DNA from 3 places in the Bradyrhizobium xenonodulans genome. Region 1 is predicted to be linked to each of the others. Evidence: predicted binding sites of a transcription regulator. Region 1 holds the regulator's gene; each other region holds the start of a gene.

Region 1 (3,271 bases):
CTCGATCAGGATGCCGGCGGTCTGCGGACCGATCGCCTTCTTCACGGCCTCGATGTCGCCGTGCGGGATCTGGTCGAAGCCGTCCATCGGCGGACCGAAGCCTTCGAGATATTTTGCAGATCCCGTCGCGGCGAGCGTTGCCAGCGTGCGGCCGTGGAAGGCGCCTTCGAAGGTGATGATGCGATAGCGTTCCGGATGCCCCTTGGAGAAGTGATGATGGCGGACCAGCTTGATCACACCCTCCAGCGCCTCCGCCCCGGAATTGCAGAAGAACACGAAGTCCGCAAAGCTCTCGTTGCACAGACGCGCAGCAAGCTTCTCGCCGTCCGGGCTCTGGAACAGGTTCGACATGTGCCAGAGCTTGGTGGCCTGCTCCTGCAACGCCTTGACCAGCGCGGGATGGGCATGGCCGAGCGCGTTCACTGCGACGCCGGAGGTGAAATCGAGATAGCGATCGCCATTGGTCGCGATCAGCCAGCAGCCTTCGCCGCGCTCGAAACCGAGGTCGGACCTGGCGAAAACGGGGAGCAAATGCGGTGCTGCGCTGTTAGACATGACGGTCACTTGATGTTGCGGACGGCGTGAGCGTGCATTGCGCAACGCACCATCAACCGGCCCGGAAAACGAAACGTGCCGCCTTTTAAGGGCGGCACGCGGGAGCATCTTATGCTTGGCAAGACGGGTGTCAATGCCGGCCGGAAAGCCTCGCGAAACGCTGAATCCGTAGTCTTGCGGTGACGATTTTGCGGGATTTTGGCCACGGAACATGTGGAAGCGAGTCGGCGGACTCTTGCGCGTGAGTCACGCCATATTGTAGCGTTTGGCTTGTCAGATACGACATCTCGTGCGGAAGTTCTGATCTCTAAGTCCTCATGTACCGGCGTAAACGTTCGGGCGGCTCTCGGTGCCCGGCGAGCCTTAAGGGATTCTGGCGGCACGGGTTTTTCGAGGCTTAGGCATTCGCAGTGCAGCCCCAGGGTGGCTGGCGCGCGGCGAAGGAAAGGGTGCAATGACGGTTTTGACCTGGTCGGATGATCGCGTCGAGCAACTGAAGAAGCTCTGGGAGGCCGGATTGTCGGCCAGCCAGATCGCGGCAGAGCTCGGTAATGTCACCCGCAACGCCGTGATCGGCAAGGTGCACAGGCTCGGTCTGTCCGGCCGCGCCAAGAGCCCCTCGTCTGCTGCGCCCCGGCCGCGCAAGGCGCGTCCCGCGCAGCACATGATGCGGGTGAGCCGCCCGATCGCGCGCGGCAACACCGCGCTGGCGCAGGCCTTCGAGGTCGAGGTCGAGGCCGAACCTGTTACCTACGACAACGTGGTGCCGATGAGCCAGCGGCTGTCGCTGCTGGAATTGAACGAGGCGACCTGCCACTGGCCGGTCGGCGATCCCTCGAGCCCGGATTTCTTCTTCTGCGGCGGCAAGGCGCTGTCGGGCCTGCCCTATTGCGCCCAGCACTCGCGGGTTGCGTATCAGCCGGCCGCCGATCGCCGCCGCGCGGCACCGAAGCCGGGTCCGCGCTGATCACTGCACCAGACGACATCGTTCCGGCACAAACCAGGACGAGCGAGAAAAAGAAAAGCGCGCCACCCGGCGCGCTTTTTATTTGCCTGCTTGCAGCCGGCCTTACGTCTGCTCCGCCTTGGCAAACCGGTCGTCCAGCGCGTAACCGGCGCCGCGGACGGTGCGGATCGGGTCCTGCTCGCGGCCGAGATTGAGCAGCTTGCGCAGGCGGCCGATATGTACGTCGACGGTGCGCTCGTCGATGTAGATGTCGCGGCCCCAGACGCTGTCGAGCAGTTGCTCGCGCGAGAACACGCGGCCCGGATGCTCCAGGAAGAACTCCAGCAGGCGGTATTCGGTCGGGCCGAGATCGATCGGCCGGCCCGAGCGCGCCACGCGGCGCTTGTCGCGGTCGAGCTCGATGTCGCCGTAGGCCAGAACGGTGGCGAGCCGCTCGGGGCTTGCGCGCCGCAGCAGGCCCTTCACGCGCGCCAGCAGCTCAGGCACCGAGAACGGCTTGACGATGTAGTCGTCGGCGCCGGTCGCAAGTCCCCGCACCCGCTCGCTCTCCTCGCCGCGCGCGGTGAGCATGATGATCGGGAGCTGCTTGGTCTCGGGACGGGTGCGAAGCCGCCGGCACAGCTCGATGCCGGAGAGCCCCGGCAGCATCCAGTCGAGCACGATCAGATCGGGAATGTGCTCCTTGAGGCGGGTGTCGGCGTCGTCGCCGCGCATCACCGTCTCGACGTCATAGCCGTCGCCTTCGAGGTTGTAGCGGAGAAGCTCGGTGAGAGCTTCCTCGTCCTCAACCACCATAATGCGTGCGCCCATGGTGTCGTCGCTCCTTAAGTCTTCAAGTATTCGGGACCGTCGTGGCGAACGTCGTCATGTCGCCCTTCGGCCGCTTGTCGGTGATCGCCTGGCCCTCGATCATGTAGAACACGGTCTCGGCGATGTTGGTGGCGTGGTCGCCGATACGCTCGATGTTCTTGGCGCAGAACATCAGATGGATGCAGAACGAGATGTTGCGCGGATCCTCCATCATGTAGGTGAGGAGCTCGCGGAACAGCGAGGTGCAGATGGCGTCGACTTCCTCGTCGCCCTTCCACACCGCCATCGCCGCCGGCAGATCGTGCGCGGCATAGGCGTCCAGCACCGACTTGACCTGCTGCTGCACGAGGTCGGTCATGTGCTCGAGGCCGCGGAACAGCTTGAGCGGATGGAAATCGGTCTCCAGCGCCGCGACGCGCTTGCCCATGTTCTTGGCGAGGTCGCCGATGCGCTCGAGATCGGTCGCGACGCGCATGGCGCCGACGATTTCGCGCAAGTCCACCGCCATCGGCTGGCGGCGCGCGATGGTCAGCACGGCGCGCTCCTCGATCTTCTTCTGGAGCGCGTCGAGCTCGGCGTCGATGGCGACGACACGCTGGCCGAGCGCGACGTCGCGGCGGATCAGCGCGTCGACGGAATCGACGATCATGCGCTCGGCGATGCCGCCCATCTCCGCGACCAGGCGAGTGAGTTCCTGGAGGTCGGTGTCGAAGGCTTTTGCGGTATGTTCAGAACCCATGTCCCGTCTCCTCAGCCGAACCGGCCGGTGATGTAATCCTGCGTGCGCCGGTCGGTCGGCGACGTGAAGATCTTGCTGGTGTCGTCGAACTCGATCAGCTCGCCGAGATACATGAAGGCGGTCTTGTCGGAGACGCGGGCCGCCTGCTGCATGTTGTGGGTGACGATCGCGATCGTGTAGTTCTCGGACAGCTCCTGGAT
Region 2 (3,271 bases), 3.9 Mb from region 1:
TCGGCATCATCCTGTTCGGCGAGCCGGCCACAGCGTTCCGCCTTGCCAGCATCGGCCTGATCGTCGCCGGTATTGCCGGACTGAAATTCGTTACCTGACGAAGATTTGGACCGCCCACCAGGTCAGCGCTGCGACGATGGCCGAGGCCGGGATGGTGATCACCCAGGCATAGACGATCGAGCTCGCCACGTTCCAGCGCACCGCCGAGACGCGGCGGGCCGCGCCGACGCCGACGATGGCACCGGTGATGGTGTGGGTGGTCGAGACGGGAACGCCGAGGAAGGTCGCCATGAACAGCGTCGCGGCGCCGCCGGTCTCGGCGCAAAAGCCCTGCATCGGGGTCAATTTGGTGATGCGCAGGCCCATGGTGCGGACGATGCGCCAGCCGCCCATCAGCGTGCCCAGTGCCATCGCCGCCTGGCAGGACAGCACGACCCAGAACGGCACCGAGAAGTCGCTGCCGAGATGGCCCTGCGAGTAGAGCAGCACGGCGATGATGCCCATCGTCTTCTGCGCGTCATTGCCGCCATGGCCGAGCGAATAGAGCGAGGCGGAGGCGAATTGCAGGATGCGAAAGGCGCGGTCGACCGCGAACGGCGTCGAGCGCACCGAGGCCCAGGACACGATTGCGACCAGCACCATCGCCAGCAGGAAGCCGACCAGCGGTGACAGCACGATCGCCAGCACCGCCTTGGACAATCCGCTCCACACCGCCGCCGAGATTCCAGCCTTGGCCATGCCGCCGCCGACAAGCCCGCCGATCAGCGCATGCGACGAGGAGGACGGGATGCCGAGGCCCCAGGTCACGAGATTCCAGACGATCGCGCCGACAAGGGCCGCGAAGATCACCTGGGCATCGACGATCGAGGGATCGATGATGCCGGTGCCGATGGTCTGGGCGACGTGGAGGCCGAACACCATGAAGGCGATGAAATTGAAGAACGCGGCCCAGAGCACCGCGAATTGCGGCCGCAGCACGCGGGTCGAGACGATGGTCGCGATCGAATTGGCGGCGTCGTGCAGGCCGTTGAGGAAGTCGAACAGCAGCGCGACGGCGATCAGTCCGACCAGGACGGGAAGACCCAACGCAGCATCCACGGCGCCGCCCCTAGACCTGCTCGATGACGATGCTGTTGATCTCGTTCGCGACGTCGTCGAAGCGATCGGCCACCTTTTCGAGATGGTCGTAGATCTCCGCCCCGACGACGAAATCCATCGCGTTGCCGTCGCGGTGCTTGAGGAACAGTTCCTTCAGCCCGATGTCGTGGAGATCGTCGACCCGGCCCTCCAGCTTGCCCAGCTCCTCCGTGATCGCGGTCAGCATCGCGACGTTCGGGCCGATCGACTGCATCAGCGGCAGCGCCCGGCCGACCAGGTTGGCGCATTCGATCAGGAGCGCGCCGATCTCGCGCATCGGCGGCTCGAAGCTGCGGACCTCGAACAGCATCACGGCCTTGGCCGTCTGCTGCATTTGGTCGATGGCGTCGTCCATCGAGGTGATGAGGTTCTTGATGTCGCCGCGGTCGAACGGGGTGATGAAGGTGCGTCGCACCGCCGTCAGCACCTCACGGGTGATGTTGTCGGCGTCATTCTCGAACTGGTTGACCCGCTGGCAGTAGACCGGCGTCTCCTCGCCCCCGTTGAGCATGCCCTGGAGCGCGATCGAGCCCTGAATCACGGTCTGGGCATGGCGGTCGAACAGGTCGAAGAAGCGTTCTTCCTTGGGCAGGAACGCGCGAAACCATCGCATCATGGGAAGTGGCTACCGGTTGGAAATGGCCCGGCCCAAAAGGACCGTCACAAAACTGTCATAGACCATTTTCGATCCGCGTGCGTCACCTCACGCCCGCGAAGCCGGATCATCCACCACTTTCGCGCGGAGGATAAATTGACTTTAAATCAATGCCTTAGAGCGACCGCCGGAAGTAATGCGCGATTTCGCCGATGACGCCGCGGCGGAAGGTCAGCACACAGATCACGAAGATCGAGCCCTGGATCACCGTCACCCACTGGCCAAACCCTGCCAGATATTGCTGCATGGCGATGATCGCGAAGGCGCCGACCACGGGGCCGAAGATGGTGCCGAGACCGCCGACCAGCGTCATCAGCACGACCTCGCCCGACATCGACCAGTGCACGTCGGTGAGCGAGGCGTTCTGCGCCACGAACACTTTCAGCGATCCGGCAAAGCCGGCCAGCGTGCCCGACAGCACGAACGCCAGGAACTTGTACTGGTCGGTCCGGTAGCCGAGCGAGATCGCGCGCGGCTCGTTCTCGCGGATCGCCTTCAGCACCTCGCCGAACGGCGAGTTGATGATGCGGTAGATCAGCAGGAAGCCGGCGAGGAAGCCGACCAGCACGACGTAGTAGAGCACGGTCGGCTTGGACAGATCGAACACGCCGAACATGTGCCCTTGCGGAATGCCCTGGATGCCGTCCTCACCATGGGTGAACGGCGCCTGGAGGTAGATGAAGTACAGGAGCTGCGACAGCGCCAGGGTGATCATCGAGAAATAGATGCCCTGGCGGCGGATCGAGATGTAGCCGGTGACGATCGAGAGCACGAAAGCCCCCGCGACACCGACGAGGATGCCGAGCTCCGGCGGCAGCGCCCATACCTTCAGCGCATGCGCGCTGCAATAGCCGGCCGTTCCCAGGAACATCGCGTGGCCGAACGACAGCAGGCCGCCATAGCCGATCAGCAGGTTGAAGGCGCAGGCGAGCAGCGCGAAGCACAGCGCCTGCATCACGAAGAACGGGTAGATGCCGCTGAATGGCACCGAGGCCAGCAGCAGCGCCATCACCACGAAGACGATCATTTCGTCGCGAATGGCGCGCGGGGCTACCGGCAGCGTGTCGTCCGTCAAGGCTGTCATGTCAGGCCGCCCTTCCCGTCAATCCCGTTGGCTTCACCAAAAGCACCAACACCATCAGCACGAACACGACGGTGTTGGAGGCCTCGGGGTAGAAATATTTGGTCAGGCCCTCGATCACGCCGAGCGCGAAGCCGGTGATGATGGAGCCCATGATCGATCCCATGCCGCCGATCACGACCACCGCGAACACCACGATGATGAGGTCGGCGCCCATCAGCGGCCGCACCTGGTTGATCGGCGCCGAGAGCACGCCGGCGAGCGCGGCAAGACCGACGCCGAGACCGTAGGTCAGCGTGATCATGCGCGGCACGTTGATGCCGAAGGCGCGCACCAGCGTCGGATTTTCGGTGGCCGCGCGCAAGTAAGCGCCGAGCCGCGTCTTTTCGATCAGGAAC
Region 3 (3,271 bases), 450 kb from region 1:
ACGGGCGGTGCGACTGCATAGGGCCAGATCAGCAGCGTGCGATACAGCATCGAGCCGCGCAGCGGCTTGTCCGCCATCACGGCGAGGAGCAGCGCGAAGGACAGCGACGAGACCGCGATCGCGAACGAGAAGAAGAATGTCCGGACGATCGATTCGAAATAGGCGGGATCCCTGAACAGCTCGATGTAATTGTCGAACCAGACAAAGGTGGTCGACAGGCCGAACGCGTCCTGGAGCAGGAACGACTGGATCACCGCCTGCAGCGCAGGCCAGTAGAAGAAAATCAGGACAATTGCGAGCTGCGGCGCAACCAGCGCGTAAGGCAATAGCTTTGACTGGAAAATGGCCTGTTTTTGCATGATGTCAGCAGAGCGGCAGGCCGGGCGACCGGCCTGCCGCTCATCGCCTTACTTGACGGCGGTCTTTTCGAACTGACGCAGCATCGTGTTGCCGCGCTCGACGGCGGCGTCGAGCGCCTGCTTGGCGGTCTTCTTGCCGGCGAGCGCCTGCTCGATCTCTTCGGACCAGACGTCACGGAGCTGAACCATGTTGCCGAGACGCAGACCGCGCGAATTCTCGGTCGGCTCCTTGTTGGTCAGCTCGAGCAGCGGGGTCTCGAGATAGGGCTGGTCCTTGTAGAAGCCCTCGGCCTTGGCCTTCTCATAGGCCGCCTTGGTGATCGGCAGATAGCCCGAGGCCTTGTGGATGTAGACCTGGCGATCGGTGTCCGAGAGGAAGGTCAGGAATTTCGCGACGCCCTTGTACTCGTCGGCCGGCTTGCCGCCCATGACCCAGAGCGAGGCGCCGCCGATGATCGAGTTCTGCGGTGCACCCTTGACGTCCGGATAATACGGCATCGGCACGGCGGTGAAGTTGAACTTGGCCTGCGCCTTGACGTTGCCGAAGAAGGCCGACGAGGTCAGGTAGATCGGGCATTCGCCCGACGTGAAGCGGCCTTCACCGGTGTTGGTGCGGCCGGCATAGTCGTAGGTCTTGTCCTTCTGGAGCTCGACCAGGTTTTCGAGATGCTTGACCTGGAGCGGCCCGTTGAACTCGAGCTTGGTGTCGAACCCGTCGAGACCGTTGGCCTTGCTGGCGAGCGGCACGTTGTGCCAGGCGGAGAGCTGCTCGAGATTGACCCAGGTGATCCAGGAGCCGGAGAAGCCGCAGGTGGCATGTCCGTTGGCGTGGAGCTTCTTGGCGGCCTCGAACGTTTCGGGCCAGGTCTTCGGGATATCGACATTGGCCTTCTTCAGCTCGTCGAGGTTGACCCACATCACGGTCGACGACGAGTTGAAGGGGAAGGACAGCATCTCGCCCTTCGAAGTCGAGTAATAGCCGGTGATCGCGGGCAGATAGATCTTGGGATCGAATTTCTCGCCGGCGTCGGCCATCAGCTTGTAGACGGGCTTCACGGCGCCGGTCGCGGCCATCATGGTCGCGGTACCGACTTCGAACACCTGCATGATGTGGGGAGCGTTGCCGGCACGGAAAGCCGCGATGCCCGCATTCATCGTGTCGGCGTAGTTACCCTTGTAGGTCGGGATGACCTTGTAATCGCTCTGTGCGGCGTTGAAGTCGTTGGCCAGCTTGACGATGACGTCGTTGTTGGCGCCGGTCATCGCGTGCCACCACTGGATTTCAGTCGCGGCCCATGCCGGCGAAGCGCCAAAACCAACGGTGACTGCAAGCGCGGCAGCCGCGCCAAAGTGTCGAAGAGCCATCAAGAAAACCTCCCTCAGCCGTCAAAAATGATCGCTTGCGCTAGCAGCGCCATATGACGTTCACATGACTGTGTAAGCGGCCGAAACGAAAGCGGCAAGCGCTGGAAAAGGGAAGCTGTCAAATAGGCGAAGACGATGCGAACAGCCTCCTCCGTTCGCAGTGCACCTGCGTGCCCGCGCCGCAGTGCGGCATTGCTAGATGGACGTGGAAAGCGAGGGGTCTTGGCGTGGAGTGGCGTGAGGTAGAACCGATGCGGCTCCGGTCTCCCGAACCTCTCCCGCTTGCGGGAGAGGTCGGCGCGCTCCGGGCAATGCGAAGCATCGTCCCGCAGCGCCGGGTGAGGGGTTCTATCCTCTGGGGGATTGTCCCGTTGCGGCGACACCCTCTCCCCGACCCTCTCCCGCAAGCGGGCGAGGGAGCGCACCGCCGTTGCGGCAACGCTGAGCCTATGTCGCTCTAGCGCTTGCGCTCCGGGCCGCAGACCGTGCCCGTCTCGACCATCGCGTCGATCTCGGCCTTGGAGTAGCCGAACTCGCCCAGCACCTCCTGAGAGTGCTGGCTGAATTTCGGCGGCAGGCGGCGCAGGCTCGGCTTGCTGCGGTCGAGCCGGATCGGCGAGGCCACGCCCTTGTACCAATCCTTCTCGATGACGTCGCCGCGCGCGATCGTGTGCGGGTTGGTGAGGGCCTGGTCGATCTTCTGCACGGGGCCCGCGGGCAGGCCGGCGGCGAGCAGGCGATTGCATAGCGGCTCGGCCTCGTGCTGGCTGAACACCGCGGCGAGCTCGGCGCGCAGCGCCTCGCGATTGGCGATGCGGTCCTTGTTGCGGGCAAAGCGCGGATCGGTGCCGAGCTCGGGCTTGCCGATCTCCTTGGCGAGCTTGCGGAAGGTGCCGTCGTTGCCGACGCCGATGAAGATGTTGTCGGTCTTGGTCGGGAAGATCGCATAGGGCACGAGGTTGGGATGCTCGTTGCCGGTCAGCGACGGCGGCTTGCCATGCATGAAATAGTTCGCGGTGTGCGGATGCATGATGGCGAGACCCGTCTCGTACAGCGTGGTCTCCAGGAACTGGCCGAGCCCCGAGCGCTGCCGCTCCGACAGCGCCATCAGGATTCCGATCGCCGCATAAAGGCCGGTGCCGATGTCGACCAGTGGCACGCCGATCCGCATCGGTCCGCTCTCCGGCGAGCCGGTCGCCGCGATCATGCCGGTCATGGCCTGGATGATGGCGTCATAGCCGGGATTGCCGCCGCGGGGACCGTCGGCGCCGAAGCCGCAGATCCGGCAGTGTACGAGGCGCGGAAATTTTTCGCGCAAGCTCTCGTTGCCGATGCCCCATTTCTCCAGCGTGCCCGGCTTGAAATTCTCGATCAGGACGTCGGCCGTCTCAAGCATCTTGAGCAGCACGGCGCGGCCGCCCTCGGAGGCGAGGTCGAGGCCGATCGAGCGCTTGTTGCGGTTGATGCCGATGAAATAGGCCGCGTCCTCCTCGTGGAACGGAGGACCCCAGTCGCGCACCTCGTCGCCGGCGGGCGGCTCGACCTTG

The links. The regulator PhoB, encoded in region 1, activates phosphate uptake and scavenging genes when phosphate is short. The targets are predictions, from matches to a motif close to TGTCATNNANCTGTCAT.
Region 2: a site for PhoB is predicted at 1,796-1,812, ahead of I3J27_RS16360 (DUF47 domain-containing protein). Genes of this name have one in related genera too.
Region 3: a site for PhoB is predicted at 1,778-1,794, ahead of ugpB (sn-glycerol-3-phosphate ABC transporter substrate-binding protein UgpB). Genes of this name have one in related genera too.

Annotation. Positions count from the first base shown of each region.
Region 1 covers NZ_CP089391.1:7,937,910-7,941,180, forward strand. The annotation lists gene I3J27_RS37530 (aspartate aminotransferase family protein) at 1-555, opposite strand, end outside; gene I3J27_RS37535 (GcrA family cell cycle regulator) at 1,010-1,522, shown strand; gene phoB (phosphate regulon transcriptional regulator PhoB) at 1,625-2,332, opposite strand; gene phoU (phosphate signaling complex protein PhoU) at 2,355-3,071, opposite strand; gene pstB (phosphate ABC transporter ATP-binding protein PstB) at 3,083-3,271, opposite strand, start outside.
Region 2 covers NZ_CP089391.1:3,525,600-3,528,870, reverse strand. The annotation lists gene sugE (quaternary ammonium compound efflux SMR transporter SugE) at 1-98, shown strand, start outside; gene I3J27_RS16365 (inorganic phosphate transporter) at 91-1,098, opposite strand; gene I3J27_RS16360 (DUF47 domain-containing protein) at 1,109-1,753, opposite strand; gene I3J27_RS16355 (branched-chain amino acid ABC transporter permease) at 1,908-2,876, opposite strand; gene I3J27_RS16350 (branched-chain amino acid ABC transporter permease) at 2,878-3,271, opposite strand, start outside.
Region 3 covers NZ_CP089391.1:111,926-115,196, reverse strand. The annotation lists gene ugpA (sn-glycerol-3-phosphate ABC transporter permease UgpA) at 1-359, opposite strand, end outside; gene ugpB (sn-glycerol-3-phosphate ABC transporter substrate-binding protein UgpB) at 408-1,724, opposite strand; gene I3J27_RS00495 (CaiB/BaiF CoA transferase family protein) at 2,182-3,271, opposite strand, start outside.